Regions from separate parts of the Rhizobium sp. AN68 genome, predicted to be linked through region 3. Evidence: riboswitches for the same ligand, from Rfam matches in the RefSeq annotation. Region 3 holds a riboswitch; each other region holds the start of a gene.
What was found. A riboswitch is a leader RNA that binds a small molecule or an ion and turns the genes downstream of it on or off. The one in region 3 is predicted to bind cobalamin.

Region 1 (6,173 bases), on a different contig from region 3:
GGCAAGCTGGATGTGCGCCATCAGGTGGCGCTGAAGCAGGTAATCGAAAGCGGCTTGCCGCTGGTCTTCGCCAATCAGCTTGGCGGGCAGGACGAGCTGGTTTTCGACGGCGCGAGCTTCGGTTTCAATGCCGACAAGACCCTTGCCTTCCAGATGAGCCAGTTCGAGGCGACCCTTGCCGTTACCGATTGGAAACGCACCGCAGAAGGCTGGCGCTGTGAGAGCGGTCCTTTCTCGAAAATCCCTGAAGGCGAGGAGGCGGATTACCGCGCCTGCATGCTGGGCTTTCGCGATTACGTCAACAAGAACGGCTTCAAGAGCGTGGTTCTCGGCCTTTCCGGCGGTATCGATCTGGCGATCTGCGCTGCGCTTGCTGTTGATGCGCTGGGCGAAGAGCGGGTGCGCTGCATCATGCTGCCCTATCGTTACACCTCCGAGGATTCGCTGAAGGACGCAGCCGATTGCGCCAGGGCGCTCGGCTGCCGTTACGATATCGTGCCCATTGCCGAACCGGTGGATGGGTTCCTTTCGGCGCTTTCGGAAATGTTCGAAGGCACGGAAGAAGGCATTACCGAAGAAAACCTGCAGAGCCGTACACGCGGCACCATTCTCATGGCCGTTTCCAACAAGTTCGGCTCGATGGTGGTGACAACAGGCAACAAGTCGGAAATGTCGGTGGGGTATGCGACGCTTTATGGCGACATGAATGGCGGTTTCAATCCCATCAAGGACCTCTACAAGATGCAGGTCTACGCCATCTCCAGCTGGCGCAATTCCCATGTGCCGCCGGGCGCGCTCGGGCCATCCGGCGAAGTGATCCCCGCCAATATCATCTCCAAGGCGCCATCCGCCGAATTGCGACCCAACCAGACAGACCAGGATTCGCTACCGCCCTATCCGGTGCTGGACGATATTCTGGAGTGCCTGGTGGAAAAGGAAATGTCGGTCGAGGAAATCCTCGCGCGTGGCCATGATATCGCGACGGTGCACCGGATCGAGCATCTGCTCTATCTCGCCGAATACAAACGCCGCCAATCCGCGCCCGGGGTGAAGATCACCAAGAAGAACTTCGGCCGCGATCGCCGTTATCCGATTACCAACCGGTTCAGGGACAGGTAGTCGAAGGAGGGCATGGGGGAGCTTGCTGGACCCCGAATCTAGTTCGGGGTGACGGAGTGCGGATGCTGCGACTTCGCCATATATCGATGGCGAAGAAGCATCCTTTTCCTCCAACGGCGCGGACACGCCGCGCCGTCTCCCTATCTCGTTAAATAACCTGCCCCACATCGATGCGGTTACCATCCGGGTCTTCGAAAACGAAGGCCCGCAGGCCATAATCCTTGTCCTGCAGACTTTTGATGATGCGAAGCCCGTGGCTTTTGCAAAGCGCGTGCAGCGCGTCGGCGTCGCTGACCAGCATATGCGCCACATTGAAGGGGGCCGGTTTGTGCGTCGACTGCAATGTCAGGTGCAACTCGGCATTACCTTGTTTCAGGATCATGAAACCGACAGGGTTGCCGTTTTCGAAGGTCTTTTCGAAGCCCAGCACACGGACATAAAAGTCATGGGCCTTCTCGATATTCTTGACAGGAAGCATTGCGGCGATCCGACCGAAGCGGATGCCGTGATCGGCGATGGTGTTCATCGCGGAACCTCGGATCTGGGAGAAACGGGCAGGGGTGCGGGCGGTGCCGGAACGCTGCTGTTTTTTCCTATTTGAATTTGCAGGGCGGTGCCTGCGGCAATAGGATCATAATCACGGCGGTGGCGGATGCAAACGGAATGTTTGTGCCATTCAACGCTCCACGCCAGACGATCGACAGGCCCGGGAGGCAGCATGCGCAGTTCCATCGAAATCTTCAACATCCGCAATCGGCAGATGCGGGTGGTGTGGCAGACGCCGGAGCTGTTCGAGGCTCCGAACTGGTCGCCGGACGGGAAATACCTGCTTCTGAACTGCGACGGTCTGCTTTATCGCCTGTCACTTGCCGGCGACCCTTCGCCGGAAAAGGTCGATACCGGCTTTGCGACAATCTGCAACAATGACCACGGCATTTCGCCTGACGGTTCGCTTTATGCCATTTCCGACAAGGTGGAGTTCGGCAAGAGTGCCATCTATCTGCTGCCTTCGACGGGCGGAACGCCGCTTCTGATGACTAAGAACCTTCCGTCCTACTGGCACGGCTGGTCGCCGGACGGGAAAGGTTTCGCCTATTGCGGTATTCGCGATCAGGTTTTCGATATTTATTCCATGGACATAGACAGCGGCGTTGAGACACGCCTTACCCATGGTGAGGGCCGCAATGACGGGCCGGATTATTCGCCGGATGGAGAATGGATCTATTTCAACTCCAGCCGCACCGGCCAGATGCAGATCTGGCGCGTGCGGGTGGATGGCTCGGCCGTCGAGCGTATCACCGACAGCGTCTATGGCGACTGGTTCCCGCATCCGTCTCCCAGCGGTGACAAAGTCGTCTTCGTCTCCTACGACGCCGATGTCTTCGACCATCCGCGCGACCTCAACGTGCGCGTGCGGCTGATGGATATGGATGGTGGCAACGCCGAAACGCTGTTTGACCTTTTCGGCGGGCAGGGAACGATGAATTCGCCCAACTGGTCACCGGGCGGGGATGAGTTCGCTTATGTGCGGTATTTTCCCGTTGGGTGATGCGGTAGGGAGTGCTTCAGCCGGCGCGCGTCCGCGCGGCGGCTGAAGGCCGCAATACGCAGGTGAGGTGGCCACGGTCACATTGCCGCATCGCTGCGCAAGATACTTGTATTTGCAATCTTTGTTGCTCATAAGCTTCTTCGTCAGGTGCCTGCCCTTTACGGCGGGAGAATCGGGAATCCGGTGCAAGACCGGAACGTGCCCAGCGCTGTGAGGCGGATGCCCTTTTTCTTGATGCCACTGAATCCATTCGGGAAGGCGAAAGTGGGCGGATGAAGCCGAGTCAGAAGACCGGCCTGACAGAATAGACCAGACCGCGTGGACGGCGGCAGGTTGTTGCAGCAGCGCGTCGTGCAGGCGAAAACCGGAGCCGGTTTTCGTGGCGGCGCGCCAGCATTGTTGGGGATAGACGATGCCGACCGATCCACTCGCGACCAGTTCGCTCGACGCCGATGCATTCGATCACGCGCTTTCGCCCGCCTACCCGTTTTCCGAGGGGGAGCGAGAGGCGATCTACCGTGCCATCGAAACCCGCCGTGATGTGCGCGACCAGTTCCTTCCGGATCCATTGCCGGAAGATGTGGTCGAGCGCTTGCTGAAGGCGGCGCATTCCGCGCCCTCAGTCGGTTTCATGCAGCCGTGGAATTTCACGCTCGTCACTGACGGTGCGGTCAGGCAGGCAGCTTGGGTTGCCTTCAGCCGCGCCAATGGCGAGGCGGCGGCGATGTTCGAGGGGGAGCAGCAGGCGCTTTACCGCAGCCTCAAGCTTGAGGGCATCCGCAAGGCGCCGCTCAGCATCTGCGTCACCTGCGATCCGACGCGTGGCGGCAAGGTGGTGCTGGGCCGTACCCACAATCCGCGCACCGATGTCTATTCCACCGTCTGCGCCATCCAGAACCTCTGGCTTGCAGCGCGCGCCGAAGGCATCGGCGTCGGCTGGGTCAGCATTTTCCACGATAGCGACATTCGCACCATTCTGGAGATCCCCGACCACATCGAGATCGTCGCCTGGCTATGCCTCGGCCGCGTCGATACACTTTATACCGAGCCGGAACTGGCGGTGAAGGGTTGGCGCCAGCGCGTGCCGCTGGAGGATTTGGTATTTCGCAATCGCTGGGGCGGGCGGTAAAGAGAACACGCGACCGTCTTGTGAGTGAGATAGAGCGTTGCCAACTCCATACCGTGTGCTTGATGGGAGCTATTGCTGCGGCTGTATACCCTTCAGCGCCGGGTTCTTCAGGTCGATCCGGCCTGTCTGGTCGGGCAGGAATTTAGGGCCGATGACGCGGACCCTGCTGTTGTTCGGGTCATAGTCGCGTTCCGGAACCGGTTGTTCCGGCGGCTTTGCGGCCTGCTGCAGTTCGGTGGGTTTTTTGGGGGTGTCACCTTGCGGTGATGGAATGGTCGTGATGCTGGAATAGGGTTTCTCAGCTTCCGGCCGCGCAGCCTCCTGCTGCTTCATCTCCTCGTGATAGGCGGCCATGTTGCAGGCGCAGCCTGGGGCTTTGGTTGAGGCATTTCGATAAGCAAAGGCGGTCGGCAGGTCCTTATAGGGCTTTCCTGTTTCAGCCGAGACCATGTCAGCCGTTTCCTGCTCCGTCATGGAGTGGAAATAAAGCTCCGTCTGCGTACCCGGACACATTTTCTGGCATTGTTCGGCCTGCGCACGGAAATCGAGCGGCGAGGCATTGGAAGCGATGGGGAAGAACGAGCCGTCGCAGGTGCGCACGCACAGCGTCCTGAGCCCGCCTTCCGCAGCGGCATTGGGGTAGGGCGAAAGCCCTGCCTGTCCCGGCGGATTGCTCTGTTCGCCGAAGGCGTCGGGGTAACGTGTCACATCGGGTGCCGTCGGCTGGCGCGCTTCCGTTTCCGGAATGGCGCTGCAGCCATTGGCGTCAAGGGCGGCGAGAATGCGCTGGCGTCTGATGTCGCCATCATCGCTGCCCTGGGCCGCCATGGCATCGTCGCGGTCACGGATGATGGCATCGCGTTCGCTCTGCGCATCCGCCATCGCGTCGCTGATCTCCGCGCAGAGTTCGGCATTCGGGCTGCCATAAACGGTGACGCTTGCGGATGAACAGCCGTAACGGCGCAGATCGTTCCTGATCCTGCGGATCTCGATGTTCTGGCGGGTGAGCGCATTGGCGTAACGCCGTACCTCGGCGGTGTTGCCGATGACACGCGGCGGTTCGCGCAGCTGCGCATAAAGCGTATCGCAGACCTGATCCGCGAAAGCAGCGGCCGGGGCGATGAAAACAAGGGGAAGCAGGAGGCCGATAATGCTGCGGCGCCGGGTCAATGGTGCGATCCGTTCGATGTCCCCGGCCGGTGGCGAGGGTGTTATGCTTCGGGAAATCCGTGTTTCAGGAAGATAACATAAGCTGTTGCCGCAATGCGGCAACAGCATGTTCAAAACTGCGTTAATGCGCCTTCATCAGACCGAAGGGTGCGATGCCTGCACGACGGCAAAGGCCGCCATGTTGACAACGCCGCGCGAGGTGACGCTGGGCGACAGGATATGGGCGGGAAGTGCCGTGCCAAGCAGGATGGGGCCGACATGCAGGCCCTCCGTCAGCGTGCGGGTGACGCCGAGCGTGATGTTTGCGGCATCGAGGTTCGGGAAGACCAGCAGGTTCGCTTCGCCGGTCAGCACGCTGTTGGGCATGGCGCGCTTGCGCAGCGCTTCCGAAAGTGCCGAGCCGCCCTGCATTTCGCCGTCCACTTCCAGTTCGGGTGCTGCTGCCTGCACGATCTTCAGGGCGCGGCGCATCTTGCGGGCGCTTTCAGAATCGCGCGACCCGAAATTGGAGTGGCTGGCGAGCGCGATCTTCGGCGTGATCCGAAGCGGCGGATTTCCTTTGCCGCGAGAATGGCCATTTCAGCCACTTCTTCGGAGGTCGGATCGTTGTTGACGAAGGTGTCGGTGAGGAACAGCGCGCCCTGCTGGGTGATGAGCAGGCTGAGGCCTGCGAAAGAGCGAACGCTTTCCTGCTTGCCGATGATCTGGTTCACGTCGCGCAGGTGCCGGTCGTAACGGCCTTCCAGACCGCAGATCAGCGCATCCGCCTCACCACGCTTCACCGACAGCGCGCCGATGACCGTGGAGTTGGTGCGCACGATGGTGCGGGCCGCCTCCGGGTTGATGCCAGCGCGGCCGACGAGGGCGAAATAATCATCGACGTAGTCGCGGTAACGCGGATCGTCTTCGGGATTGACCACCGCAAAATCGGTATTCGGGCGGATACGCAGGCCGAAGCGCTTCAGGCGCGTTTCGATGATCTGTGGGCGGCCGATGAGGATCGGGATGCCGGTGCCTTCTTCCAGAAGCACCTGGGCGGCGCGCAGCACGCGCTCGTCTTCGCCTTCAGCAAAGATGATGCGCTTCTTTTCGGCAACCTTGGCGGCGTTGAAGACCGGTTTCATGATGAAGCCGGAACGCCAGACGAAGCGGTTCAGCTGGTCGAGATAGGCTTCGAAATCGCTGATCGGCCGGGCGGCGACACCG
Region 2 (6,173 bases), on a different contig from region 3:
ATGGGAGGATTACAATGAAGACGACTGTTTCCGCTCTTCTGGGCGCGCTTGCGCTCGGCGTTTCTTTCGCGTCCGTCGCGTCCGCCGCCGATACTTCGGTTTGTCTTATTACCAAAACCGACACCAATCCCTTTTTCGTCAAGATGAAGGAAGGCGCTACCGCCAAGGCTAAAGAACTTGGCGTGACGCTGAAGTCCTATGCCGGCAAGATCGATGGCGATTCCGAAAGCCAGGTGGCCGCGATCGAGACATGCATTGCCGATGGCTCCAAGGGTATCCTGATTACCGCATCGGACACCAAGGGCATCGTTCCGGCCGTGCAGAAGGCGCGCGATGCCGGTCTTCTGGTCATCGCCCTCGATACACCTCTCGAACCCGTTGATGCCGCTGACTCCACTTTCGCTACCGACAATCTTCTGGCCGGCGAGCTGATCGGCAAATGGGCTGCCGGCACCCTCGGCGACAAGGCCAAGGACGCGAAAATCGCCTTCCTCAACCTTACGCCTTCCCAGCCAACCGTTGATGTTTTGCGCAACCAGGGCTTCATGAAGGGCTTCGGCATCGACGTGAAGGACATCAACAAGATTGGTGATGAAGACGACAAGCGTATCGTTGGTCATGATGTTACCAACGGTAACGAAGAAGGCGGCCGCTCTGCGATGGAAAATCTGCTGCAGAAGGATCCGACCATCAACGTCGTTCACACCATCAACGAACCTGCAGCTGCCGGTGCTTACGAAGCGCTGAAAGCCGTCGGACGCGAAAAGGATGTTCTGATCGTTTCCGTCGATGGCGGTTGCCCTGGTGTCAAGAACGTTGCGGAAGGCGTGATCGGCGCGACGTCTCAGCAATACCCGCTGCTGATGGCGGCACTCGGCGTGGAAGCCGTCAAGAAGTTTGCCGACACCGGTGAAAAGCCGAAGCCGACGGCAGGCAAGAACTTCTTCGACACCGGCGTAACGCTGGTAACCGACAAGCCGGTCAAGGGTCTCGATTCGATCGACACCAAGGAAGGCCTGAAGAAGTGCTGGGGCTGATACTACACCGTTGAAATCGGCGGGGGGCAATTTGCCCCCGCCCTTGAACCGGAATGGTTTAAAAGAACGATCTGGGTGATCGGACAGGAACAAACGAGCGCGCCCGGCGTCCGTGGACGTAACTGAGGCACGCTTCTCAACAGTTTGAATCTACGCATTGTCCCCTCCGGAAAATAATCCCGGGTTCGGGGCTGATGCGATGGAGCGATCGGGAGGAAAATCCATGAGCGATCAGCCAGTGCGGGCTCAACCGCATAATGAATTTGAAAAAGTGCTGTCGGGAAGTTCGACCCAGGTCGCTGCTTTCGATACGCAAAACAAGAGTTTGCTTGAAAAATTCCAGCACTTTCTGCATTCCAGCCCGGCGGCCGTACCGCTGATCGTTCTGGTGTTGTCGCTGGCTGTCTTCGGCATGACCCTGGGCGGCAAGTTTTTCTCGGCCTTTTCGCTGACCCTTATCCTTCAGCAGGTGGCAATCGTCGGCATCGTCGGCGCGGCACAGTCGCTGGTCATTCTGACTGCGGGTATCGATCTTTCGGTCGGTGCGATCATGGTTCTGTCCTCCGTCGTCATGGGACAGTTTACGTTCCGCTATGGTTTGCCTGCCGAACTCTCGATTATCTGCGGTCTCGCAGTCGGCGCATTTTGTGGCTTTATCAATGGCGTGCTGGTTTCGCGCATGCGGCTGCCGCCCTTCATCGTTACACTGGGCATGTGGCAGATCGTGTTGGCCACCAATTTCCTCTATTCGGCCAACGAAACGATCCGCTCACAGGATATCGTCCAACAGGCGCCCATTCTCCAGTTTTTCGGCAACAATGTCCGCATCGGCAGCGCCGTCTTCACCTATGGCGTCATTGCGATGGTTCTGCTGGTTGCCCTGCTCTGGTATGTGCTGAACCGCACCGCCTGGGGTCGACATCTCTATGCAGTGGGTGATGATCCCGACGCAGCCGAACTTGCCGGCGTTAACGTCAAGCGCATGCTGACGACTGTCTACACACTTTCCGGGCTTATCTGCGCCTTCGCGGGCTGGGCTCTCATCGGCCGCATCGGCTCGGTATCGCCGACCGCCGGTCAGTTCGCCAACATCGAATCCATCACCGCAGTGGTCATCGGCGGCATATCGCTGTTTGGCGGACGCGGCTCTATCATGGGCATGATCTTCGGCGCGCTGATCGTCGGTGTCTTCTCTCTCGGCTTGCGACTTATCGGAACAGACCCACAATGGACCTATCTGTTGATCGGCGTCCTTATCATCTTGGCTGTCGCAATCGACCAGTGGATCAGAAAGGTAGCAGGCTGATGGCAAAAGAACCTATCCTCACAGCACGCAATCTCGTTAAACGCTACGGTCGTGTGACTGCGCTCGACAATGCCGATTTTGACCTTTATCCGGGCGAAATCCTCGCCGTCATCGGTGATAACGGTGCTGGAAAATCCTCTCTCATCAAGGCGATTTCCGGTGCGGTGACACCCGATGAAGGGGAGATCAAGCTTGAAGGCAAGCCGGTACAGTTCCGCTCGCCGATCGAGGCGCGCAAGGCTGGTATCGAAACCGTTTATCAGAACCTTGCGCTGTCTCCCGCATTGTCCATAGCCGACAATATGTTTCTCGGCCGTGAAATCCGCAAACCCGGTATTCAGGGAAGCCTGTTCAGGGCACTGGACCGTCCGGCGATGGAAAAGTTTGCCCGTGAGAAACTCTCTGAACTCGGCCTGATGACGATCCAGAACATCAATCAGGCGGTGGAAACCCTCTCCGGCGGCCAGCGCCAGGGTGTTGCGGTGGCGCGTGCAGCCGCCTTCGGCTCCAAGGTCGTCATCCTTGACGAACCGACGGCGGCGCTCGGCGTCAAGGAAAGCCGCCGCGTTCTCGAGCTTATTCTGGATGTGCGCGCGCGAGGGCTACCGATCGTTCTCATCTCGCACAACATGCCGCATGTTTTCGAGGTTGCTGACCGGATTCATATTCATCGGCTGGGCAAGCGTTTATGCGTCATCAATCCGAAGGACTATACCATGTCCGACGCCGTCGCCTTCATGACGGGCGCCAAGGAAGCGCCAAAGGAAACGCTGGCCGCATGACGTTGAAGCTTGAAACGATCGTCGAAGATGTTCTTCGGCGGGCAGAGGATAAATCTCGTTTTATCATTGCCATTGCCGGTCCCCCTGGGGCCGGCAAATCCACGCTGGCGGATGCCCTGTGCGGTGCCCTCGTGGCGCGCGGCGAGGCTGCGGCTGTCCTGCCCATGGACGGCTTCCATATGGATAACGGTATTCTCGAAGAACGGGGGCTCTTGCCGCGAAAAGGCGCACCGGAGACCTTCGACGTGCGCGGCTTTCTTGATATCGTCTCCGCAGTTCGTCAGGGCGGGCAAGAAGTTCTTGTCCCGGTTTTTGACCGCTCCCGCGAAATAGCCATTGCCTCCGCTCGCGCCATCGCGCCAGAAACACGCTTCATCCTTGCCGAAGGCAACTATCTGCTGTTGAGCGAGGCGCCGTGGACGAAGCTTTCCGGCAGCTTCGATCTTACCGTCTTCGTAGGCCCATCCGTTGCGGTGCTCGAGGAACGCCTGCGGGATAGATGGCAGGGCTATGGTCTCGATGCGACCGAGATTCACGCCAAACTGTTCGAAAATGATCTTCCCAACGGAAAGCGGGTGATTGAGAACTCCCGCCCCGCCGATATTCGCATCGATATCTGGGAATAACCCGCCGCTTCCGTCCGTAGGCGGCATCGAGCATTCACCGTTAAGCCTTTGTTGACCATGTGTTGAATCTTTTTGATCCACAGGGTGGGGCTTTCGCATGTCTAATTATTGACGAAAAAAATTCCTCATATACTATATGTGGTGTTCAAGGTTCTTTCGATTCGCAAGCGTCGGGAGCTAAGACGGGAATTCGGTGCGCAACACCATTATGGTGAAGCAATGCCGAAACTGCCCCCGCAACTGTAAGCGGTGAGCATCGTTCCGATTTGAGCCACTGGCGCTAAGTGCTCCGGGAAGGTGGGAATGGATGTTTTGACCCGCAAGTCAGGAGACCTGCCTTGAGCGAAAACGTCCACGGGCGGGGTGTCCGGAAGGAAGGTGTATGACGCAAATGAATTGCGTGCGCCCTTTTCTGCCGCCTCCAGAACAAGCTTCGGGGTGAAGTCATGCCAGTGCATTTTTATAAGTTTCTACGCTCGTCGGCGTAGACAGCGATCTTACGCGGCCTGACCCGCGCGCCTCGCCAGAATGACAGAACCATCGCCACCCGCTTGTGATTGCAGGCGGGCAATGTTGAGCCGTGCGTAAAAGCGGCTTCGAAAGAGGAAACTATGACCGTCACCGTTTACAGCAAGCCCGCCTGCGTCCAGTGCACTGCCACCTATCGTGCGCTTGACCGCATCGGTGTCAGCTACGAGATCGTCGATATCTCCGAAGATGCGGATGCCCTCGATCACGTTCGCGGCCTTGGTTACATGCAGGTTCCCGTGGTCGTTGCCGGCGAACGCCATTGGGCGGGTTTCCGTCCGGACATGATTGGCTCGATCAGCTGAGGAGGCGATGCGATGGGGCTGATCGTCTATTATTCCAGCCGGTCTGAGAACACTCATCGCTTCCTTCAGAAACTGGGGCGACGATTGCTTCGCCTGCCGCTCGGCGCCGAGGAAGACGTTCCTCACGTGTCGGAGCCCTATGTTCTCGTCACCCCCACCTATGGGGGTGGCGGCATGAAAGGAGCTGTACCGAAACCGGTTATCCGGTTTTTGAACGAGCCCTCAAACCGAAATCTCATTCGCGGCGTCATAGCGGCGGGAAATACGAATTTTGGCGCAGCTTTCGCATCCGCCGGAGATATCGTGTCGCGTAAATGCGCGGTGCCGTTTCTCTACCGCTTCGAGCTTCTCGGCACGGAGGAAGATGTCGCCAACGTCAATCATGGATTGGAACGATTTTGGACACGCTGACCTCGAGCGCGGTGCGCAACACGGATGCCAAACAACAAGTAACCGCTGCGCAGAAACACCTGGACGCGGGACTGGACTATCACGCGCTGAACGCGATGCTGAACCTCTACGATGAAAACGGGAAGATCCAGCTCGACAAGGACCGCCTTGCGGCACGGCAATATTTCCTTCAGCACGTCAATCAGAACACGGTGTTTTTCCATAATCTCAGGGAAAAGCTCGATTATCTCGTTACCGAGGGATATTACGAGCAGGAGGTGCTGGACCAGTATTCCTTCAATTTCGTCCGTGACCTCTACGACGAGGCCTATGCCAGAAAGTTCCGTTTTCCGACATTTCTCGGCGCCTTCAAATATTATACGTCCTATACGCTGAAGACCTTCGACGGAAAGCGTTACCTGGAGCGTTATGAGGACCGCGTCTGCATGGTGGCGTTGGCTCTGGCGCGTGGCGACGAGCAGCTTGCCCGCGATCTGATGGATGAAATCATTTCCGGCCGCTTCCAGCCGGCAACCCCGACCTTTCTCAACGCTGGCAAGAAAAGCCGCGGTGAGCTGGTTTCGTGTTTTCTGCTGCGTGTGGAAGACAATATGGAAAGCATCGGCCGGTCCATCAATTCAGCATTGCAGCTTTCCAAGCGTGGCGGTGGCGTAGCACTGTCCCTGACCAATATTCGCGAAGCCGGCGCGCCGATCAAACAGATCGAAAACCAGTCCTCTGGCGTCATTCCTGTCATGAAGCTGCTGGAAGATTCGTTCTCCTACGCCAACCAGCTTGGCGCGCGCCAGGGCGCTGGCGCGGTCTATCTGCATGCCCACCACCCGGACATCATGCGTTTCCTCGATACCAAGCGCGAAAACGCCGACGAAAAAATCCGCATCAAAACCCTTTCGCTCGGCGTGGTGATCCCTGATATCACCTTCGAACTCGCGAGAAACAACGAGGATATGTACCTGTTCTCGCCGTATGATGTTGAGCGGGTCTATGGCGTGCCGTTTACCGAGATTTCCGTCAGCGAAAAATATCAGGAAATGGTCGCCGACAGCCGCATCCGCAAGAAGAAGATAAAGGCACGCGAGTTCTTCCAAGTCATCGCAGAAATCCAGTTCGAAAGCGGTTATCCCTATATCATGTTCGAGGATACGGTGAACCGCGCCAATCCGATCGCCGGCCGTATC
Region 3 (6,173 bases):
GAACAGCCCCGCCTCCGTGCCGTAGCTGACGGCGGCGAGACAGGGGGTGCCGGTCAATTCCTCCAGAAGCAGAACAAGCGGAGCATTGGCTGCAAGCGAAAGCGCCGGATAATCGCTCATAGGCGTCCATTCGATATCGACACCCTTTGCTGCGAGAGCCTCGACGCTTGCGCGAACCGGCCCGAGCAGTTCAAGCGGCGATATGCCGGAAATCGCCCGCGCTTCCAGCTCGATGGCCGAGAAATCGGGGATGATGTTGATCGCCTGGCCGCCCTTCATCGTGCCGATCTGCAGCGAGGAATAGGGCGGCTCGAAAGTCGCTTCAAAGGGGCCTTTCGTCAGCTCATGTGCCGTCTCCACGGCCTTTGCCATGATGCCGGTCATCAGGTGAATGGCATTAACCCCCTGATCAGGCCGGGACGAATGGCCGGAACGGCCACGGATGGTAATGCGAGCTGCTGCTTTGCCCTTGTGTGCACGAACCGCCCGCATATTGCTCGGTTCGCCGATGATTGCGCCCGCCGGTGCGGCGCAAAGTTCAGGCAATCTGGCGAGAAGATGTGGAACGCCACGGCAACCCGCCTCCTCGTCATAGGAAAAGGCGATATGCACGGGACGTTTCAGCGCCATGCGCGAAAATGCAGGCGCCGCGGCGAGAACCGTGGCCAGAAAACCCTTCATGTCTGTGGTTCCGCGCCCGTAGAGACGATCATCTTCCGCCCGCAGTGTAAAGGGATCGGAAGACCATTCCGGCTCGCTGGCGGGTACGACATCCATATGGCCGGACAAAACATAGCCGGCGCGATCGGCCGGGCCGAAGGTGGCGAAGAGATTGGCGCGGTCGCCCTCCGGTCCCGCAAGCAGCGATACTTTCGCGCCGTGGCTTTCAAGATAATCGGCGATCCAGCCGGCAATATCGCCATTGGCGGTTCCAACGACCGACGGGAAACCGACGAGACGCTCAAGGATTTCGATTGCGTTCAATGGTCGTCTCCGCTGACCGGATTGTCATCCCGAAAGCTTAGAATGGACTGCGACGTTTATCTGCTGAAATGCGAATGATTTCGGTAGATTGTTGTGACCTTCCAGTGCTTTCAGAAAATTCGTGCTGGCGTAACCGGCTACCGTCGGATGTCGTGGGCTAGGCCGGGACCGGATGAAGGTTGTGAGCCGTAGGGGATGAGGGCCGTTGGTTATGGACCTGCTCAAAGTCGATAGTTTCGAGCTGCGGACCGTGTATATCGCGGACGTGGATGCCGATCATCTGCATGCACTCTCCATGGCCGTCGGATGGCGATATCACGCGAATGAATGGTGTTTTCTGCGGCAATGCGGCGTGGGTCTCGCTGCGCTCGATGAGATCGACCGTGTTGTCGCAACCGCGATGCTCTTTCCCTATGATCAGGGGTTTGCGACGCTCGGCATGGTCATTGTTTCCCCCCGCTTGCAGGGGCAGGGCGTAGCACCATGGCTGGTGCAGAAACTTGTCGCGAAATTCCCCACTGTCTCCCTGCGGTTGAACGCGACGGGAGCGTCGCGGCGGTTGTTTTCAAGGTTGGGTTTTGCCGGTGATACGGAAAAAGTATATCTGTTCCGGGGAAGGGCGAATTGCCTTTTCGAGATATCGCCGCCCGGCAGAAAACAACGAATAGAGCCGTTATCCGCAGGTCATCTGACTGATGTGGTGGAACTAGACCGGGCGGCTTTTGGCGTTTCGCGCCGGAACGTTTTGCAGCGACTTTTGACGCAGAATGCGGGTTACGGTGTGTTTGAGGCGGACCGTCTTACCGCTTTTGCGCTGCGCCGTGCGGCAGGGCGGGGCCACATTATCGGTCCGGTCGTTGCGGGTGCGGACATGGATGCGATTGCGCTTGTAAGGCGGCATTTTACCGATCTGGACGATGAGCTGGTGCGTCTCGACACCATCAGCGACAATAGTCTCTTTATTGATTTTATTGCGCAATCCGGGCTGGTGGTGATTGAAACCCTTACCACCATGTCCAAAGACGCGCCGCAACCGGCGCCCTCCGGCGCTACAAAAATTTTCGCGTTGGCGGGTCCGTCTTTGTGCTGAGCTGCAGCACTATCGCAATTGACGCCCAGGCGCTTGCCCCTTATGTCAGAAAGCGACGGTTCCTGAAGCCGAAGGGCAAAGGGATTAATAGGGAACATGGTGCGGGTGATTTCTATCGCCCAATGCCGTGGCTGCCCCCGCAACTGTAAGCGGATTGCCGTTCATCCTCGTGACGCCTGAAAAGCGTCATGCCACTGCACCCTTCAAGGTGCGGGAAGGCAGATGAACGGCGCATATTCGTGAGCCAGGAGACCTGCCGTCATAATATTGACCATCGTTACGGGCGGGGATGCCCGGAAGAGGAGCTGATTATGACCTTTCCGTCTGCGGAAACGTATTTAGAGTCCCGTTCTCCATCTCCACACTTGTTGTCGCTCTGTCACTACGCGTTTTGACGCGCGGCCTGCGGATCACGCCACTTTATTTAGACTGGAGAACATATGTTTCATTTCAAACGCCTGCCGGTTTCCGCCGGTCTTCTGGTTGTCGCATTAGCGGCCTTGCCCGCCGGTGCCGCTCAGGCTGCCGAAACCACCTATCCGCTGACGATCAATAGCTGCGGCCACGAAATCACCTTCAAGCAGGCGCCCGCCCGCACAGGTATCGGTCGGCCAGAGCACGACCGAGGTTCTCTATCTGCTCGGCGTGGCCGACAAGGTGGTAGGTACGGCGCTGTGGATCGGCCCGGTTCTTAAGGGTTACGAGGACGCCAATGCCAAGGTGGAGCGGCTTGCCGACAATGATCCGAGCTTCGAGGCGGTGGTTGGCAAGAGGCCGGACCTCGTGACGACGCAGTTCCAGTGGCAGATCGGTCCCGAAGGCGTTGTCGGAACACCGGAGCAATTCGCCGAACTCGGTATTCCCGTTTATACTTCGCCTGCCGATTGCATGGGCAAGGACAATTCCGGCGGCGGCGACGGCGTGCGCAAATCCGTTTTCACCATGGACCTGATCTACCAGGAGGTCCGCGACCTTGCGAAAATTTTCAACGTGCAGGATCGCGGCGAGGAAGTCGTTGCCGACCTGAAAAAGCGTGAGGAAGCCGCCCGCGCCAAGATCGCTTCGGCGAATGGCAAGATTTCAGCAGTCTTCTGGTTCTCCAGCGCCGAGCTGGATATCGATCCTTACGTGGCGGGCCGCAATGGTGCGCCGGGTTACATCATGTCCGCGCTCGGGCTGAAGAACGTTATCGAAAGCGATGAGGAATGGCCGACTGTTGGCTGGGAAACCATCGCCAAGGCCAATCCGTCCGTGATCGTTGCCGGCAAGATGGACCGCCGGCGTTTCCCCGCCGATGACGTCGCCGTCAAGCTCAAGTTCCTTGCTACCGATCCGGTTGCCAGCATCATGCCCGCCGTCAAGGCGGCCCATGTCTTCGAAATGGACGCGCAGGCGATGAACCCGACCATCCGCACGATCGAAGGCATTGAAACGCTGGCCGAGGCGATTTCCACAGCCGGTCTCGCCAAGTGAACGGTCTTTCCGTCAATCTTGGCAGGGCGGGTCTGGCTTTTGCCGCACTCGCCCTGCTGCTCGTCGCGCTGATGGCCGGTGCGGCCATCGGCGAGACTGCCATTCCGTTCGACGTGGTGGCAAAGACCATTGCCAATCGTGTCTTCCATGCGGGTTATCCGCTGGAGCCGCTGGATGAGGGCATCGTCTGGAGTTACCGCCTCAGCCGCGCCGTTGTTGCCGCGTGCTGTGGCGCCTCGCTGGCGCTGGCCGGTGCGGTGCTTCAATCACTTCTGCGCAACCCGCTCGCCGATCCCTATATCCTCGGTATTTCCGCAGGCGCCTCAACCGGGGCCGTGGCCGTGGCGCTTCTGGGCTTCGGGGCGGGGTTCCTGACGATGCCGGCCGGCGCCCTGATCGGGGCTTTTGTGGCTTTTTCGCTTGTCAGCCTTCTGGCGGTGCGGGCAGGGCACGGCAACAGCGCCATCATCCTGGCGGGGGTCGCCGGTTCGCAACTGTTCAACGCCATGACGTCGTTCATCGTCACCAAATCCGCCAATGCCGAACAGGCGCGCGGCATCATGTTCTGGCTGCTGGGCAATCTTTCGGGCGTGCGCTGGCCGGATGTCTGGCTGGCTTTGCCGGTCAGTATTGCGGGTCTTGGAGTGTGCCTCTGGTACGCACGCGCGCTTGATGCTTTCGCTTTCGGTGGTCAGGCAGCAGCTTCGCTCGGTATTCCAGTGCGCCGGGTCTATGCGGTGCTGATCTCGGTTTCGGCGGTCATGACGGCAGTCATGGTGTCGCTGGTCGGTTCCATCGGCTTCGTCGGTCTCGTCATCCCGCATGCGGCGCGCATCTTCGTTGGCGTTCGCCACGGCATGTTGCTGCCGGTGACGGCGCTGACCGGTGCAATTTTCATGATCATCGCAGATATTCTTTCGCGCACCGTCATTCCGGGGCAGGTGCTGCCGATCGGCGTGATCACTGCGCTGGTCGGCGCGCCCGCCTTCGCCTTTATTCTCGGGCAGAAGAGAGGCCGGTCATGAAATTATCCGCCCACGATCTGCATTTCCATGCCGGCAATCTCGACATCGTGCGCGGTGTTTCGCTGGAGGTCGCCACGGGCGAGTTTCTGGGTATCATCGGGCCGAACGGTTCGGGTAAAAGCACGCTGCTTTCCATGCTGGCCGGCATTCGCATGCCGCGTCGGGGTCATGTCATGCTTGGTGAGGAACGGCTTGCCACATTCGGGCGGCGCGAACTTGCCCGCAGGCTGGCCTTTGTGGAGCAGCAGGCCGAAACTACCGAGCGCATCAGCGCGCGACAGGCCGTGGAACTGGGGCGCACGCCCTATCTCGGCCCGCTTTCCGCATGGTCGCCAAAGGACGATGCCATCGTCGATGCAGCGCTCGGAAATGTCGATATGGCGGACAAGGCCGAGCGAAACTGGCATCACCTTTCCGGCGGCGAACGCCAGCGCCTGCACATTGCCCGCGCATTGGCGCAGGAGCCGCATATTCTGCTGCTGGACGAGCCGACCAACCATCTCGATATCGGCCACCAGATCGGCCTGCTCGATCTGGTGCGCAGGCAGGGACTGACGGTTGTGGCGGCGCTGCATGATCTCAATCACGCCGCCATGTTCTGCGACCGCGTCGCCATCATGCATCGCGGTGAAATGATCGCTGTCGGCCCGCCGCGCGAGGTCCTCACCTCTTCGACCATCGCCGATGTGTTCGGGGTGCAATCCGTCGTCACCACGGATGAAAGCGGATTTTCACATATTCGTTTTCTGCCGGCCCACGGTGCGGCCGATCACGCAAGGAAAGCAACGGCACGATGATGAAATTGAAAAGACTTGTAAATCTCCGCTTTGGCGCGCGGCAGCTTTGCGTTTCCGCGGGACTTGGCATGGTTGTGGCCACAGGGTTTTCCATTCAAGCCGGAGCCGAGACCTTCGAGGTGAAGATGCTGAACCGTGGCGAAAAGGGCTCCATGGTGTTCGAACCCGATTTTCTGGAGATCGCTCCCGGCGACCGCGTGCGCTTCGTGCCGACCCACAAGAGCCATAATGCCGCGACGATCGACGGTATGGTTCCCGAAGATATTGAAGGTTTCAAAAGCCGGATCAACGACGAATTCGAGACCGGGTTCGAAAAGCCAGGCTTTTACGGCATCAAATGCTCGCCGCATTACGGCATGGGCATGGTCATGTTGATCAAGGTGGGGGACGCGGTTTTGCCGCAGAGCTACAGGACGGTAGAGGTCCCAGGCCGGGCGAAGCCGCGCTTTGAGGAGCTATTCGAGCGGGCGGAAAAATGAGGTCCCTGCGTCGCATTTTCATGCGTCATGCCGGACTAGATCCGGCATCCAGCCAAGGCGCGTCTGCACCGTGAGAAACTATTATTCCGCGATCAAGGACTTGGTCGCACTGGACCCGGGATCACATCCGGGGTGACGGTGAGCTGGGCGGCAGCTTGGGGCCTTTGGTCGCCCTATCCCTTGCCGGACGTGTGCGGCTTCACGGCGCATATTGCATAACGGTGCTGCAATCCCCGCAAAATGCCTTTCAGCAGACTGAAATTTTTTGCCTGGGCACGATGAATGGCCTGAAGTTCCTGATCAATGGCAACGGGCTCGAAGCCGG

Region 1: linked by a shared signal. The riboswitch ahead of bluB (5,6-dimethylbenzimidazole synthase) and the one ahead of RBH71_RS06215 (ABC transporter substrate-binding protein) in region 3 are both predicted to bind cobalamin.
Region 2: linked by a shared signal. The riboswitch ahead of nrdH (glutaredoxin-like protein NrdH) and the one ahead of RBH71_RS06215 (ABC transporter substrate-binding protein) in region 3 are both predicted to bind cobalamin.

What each region holds. Positions count from the first base shown of each region.
Region 1 is NZ_JARWMI010000003.1:1,507,491-1,513,663, reverse strand. It holds gene RBH71_RS20445 (NAD+ synthase) at 1-1,119, shown strand, start outside; gene RBH71_RS20440 (VOC family protein) at 1,268-1,645, opposite strand; gene RBH71_RS20435 (TolB family protein) at 1,838-2,668, shown strand; cobalamin riboswitch at 2,797-2,983, shown strand; gene bluB (5,6-dimethylbenzimidazole synthase) at 3,081-3,797, shown strand; gene RBH71_RS20425 (DUF2865 domain-containing protein) at 3,867-4,967, opposite strand; partial or broken gene RBH71_RS20420 (NADP-dependent malic enzyme) at 5,103-6,173, opposite strand, start outside.
Region 2 is NZ_JARWMI010000003.1:10,115-16,287, forward strand. It holds gene RBH71_RS13050 (sugar ABC transporter substrate-binding protein) at 15-1,037, shown strand; gene RBH71_RS13055 (ABC transporter permease) at 1,261-2,343, shown strand; gene RBH71_RS13060 (ATP-binding cassette domain-containing protein) at 2,343-3,125, shown strand; gene RBH71_RS13065 (nucleoside triphosphate hydrolase) at 3,122-3,751, shown strand; cobalamin riboswitch at 3,883-4,107, shown strand; gene nrdH (glutaredoxin-like protein NrdH) at 4,363-4,584, shown strand; gene nrdI (class Ib ribonucleoside-diphosphate reductase assembly flavoprotein NrdI) at 4,597-4,995, shown strand; gene nrdE (class 1b ribonucleoside-diphosphate reductase subunit alpha) at 4,983-6,173, shown strand, end outside.
Region 3 is NZ_JARWMI010000002.1:615,095-621,267, reverse strand. It holds gene argE (acetylornithine deacetylase) at 1-984, opposite strand, end outside; gene RBH71_RS06220 (GNAT family N-acetyltransferase) at 1,196-2,074, shown strand; cobalamin riboswitch at 2,114-2,350, shown strand; partial or broken gene RBH71_RS06215 (ABC transporter substrate-binding protein) at 2,515-3,547, shown strand; gene RBH71_RS06210 (FecCD family ABC transporter permease) at 3,544-4,572, shown strand; gene RBH71_RS06205 (ABC transporter ATP-binding protein) at 4,569-5,369, shown strand; gene RBH71_RS06200 (pseudoazurin) at 5,366-5,848, shown strand; gene RBH71_RS06195 (class I SAM-dependent methyltransferase) at 6,022-6,173, opposite strand, start outside.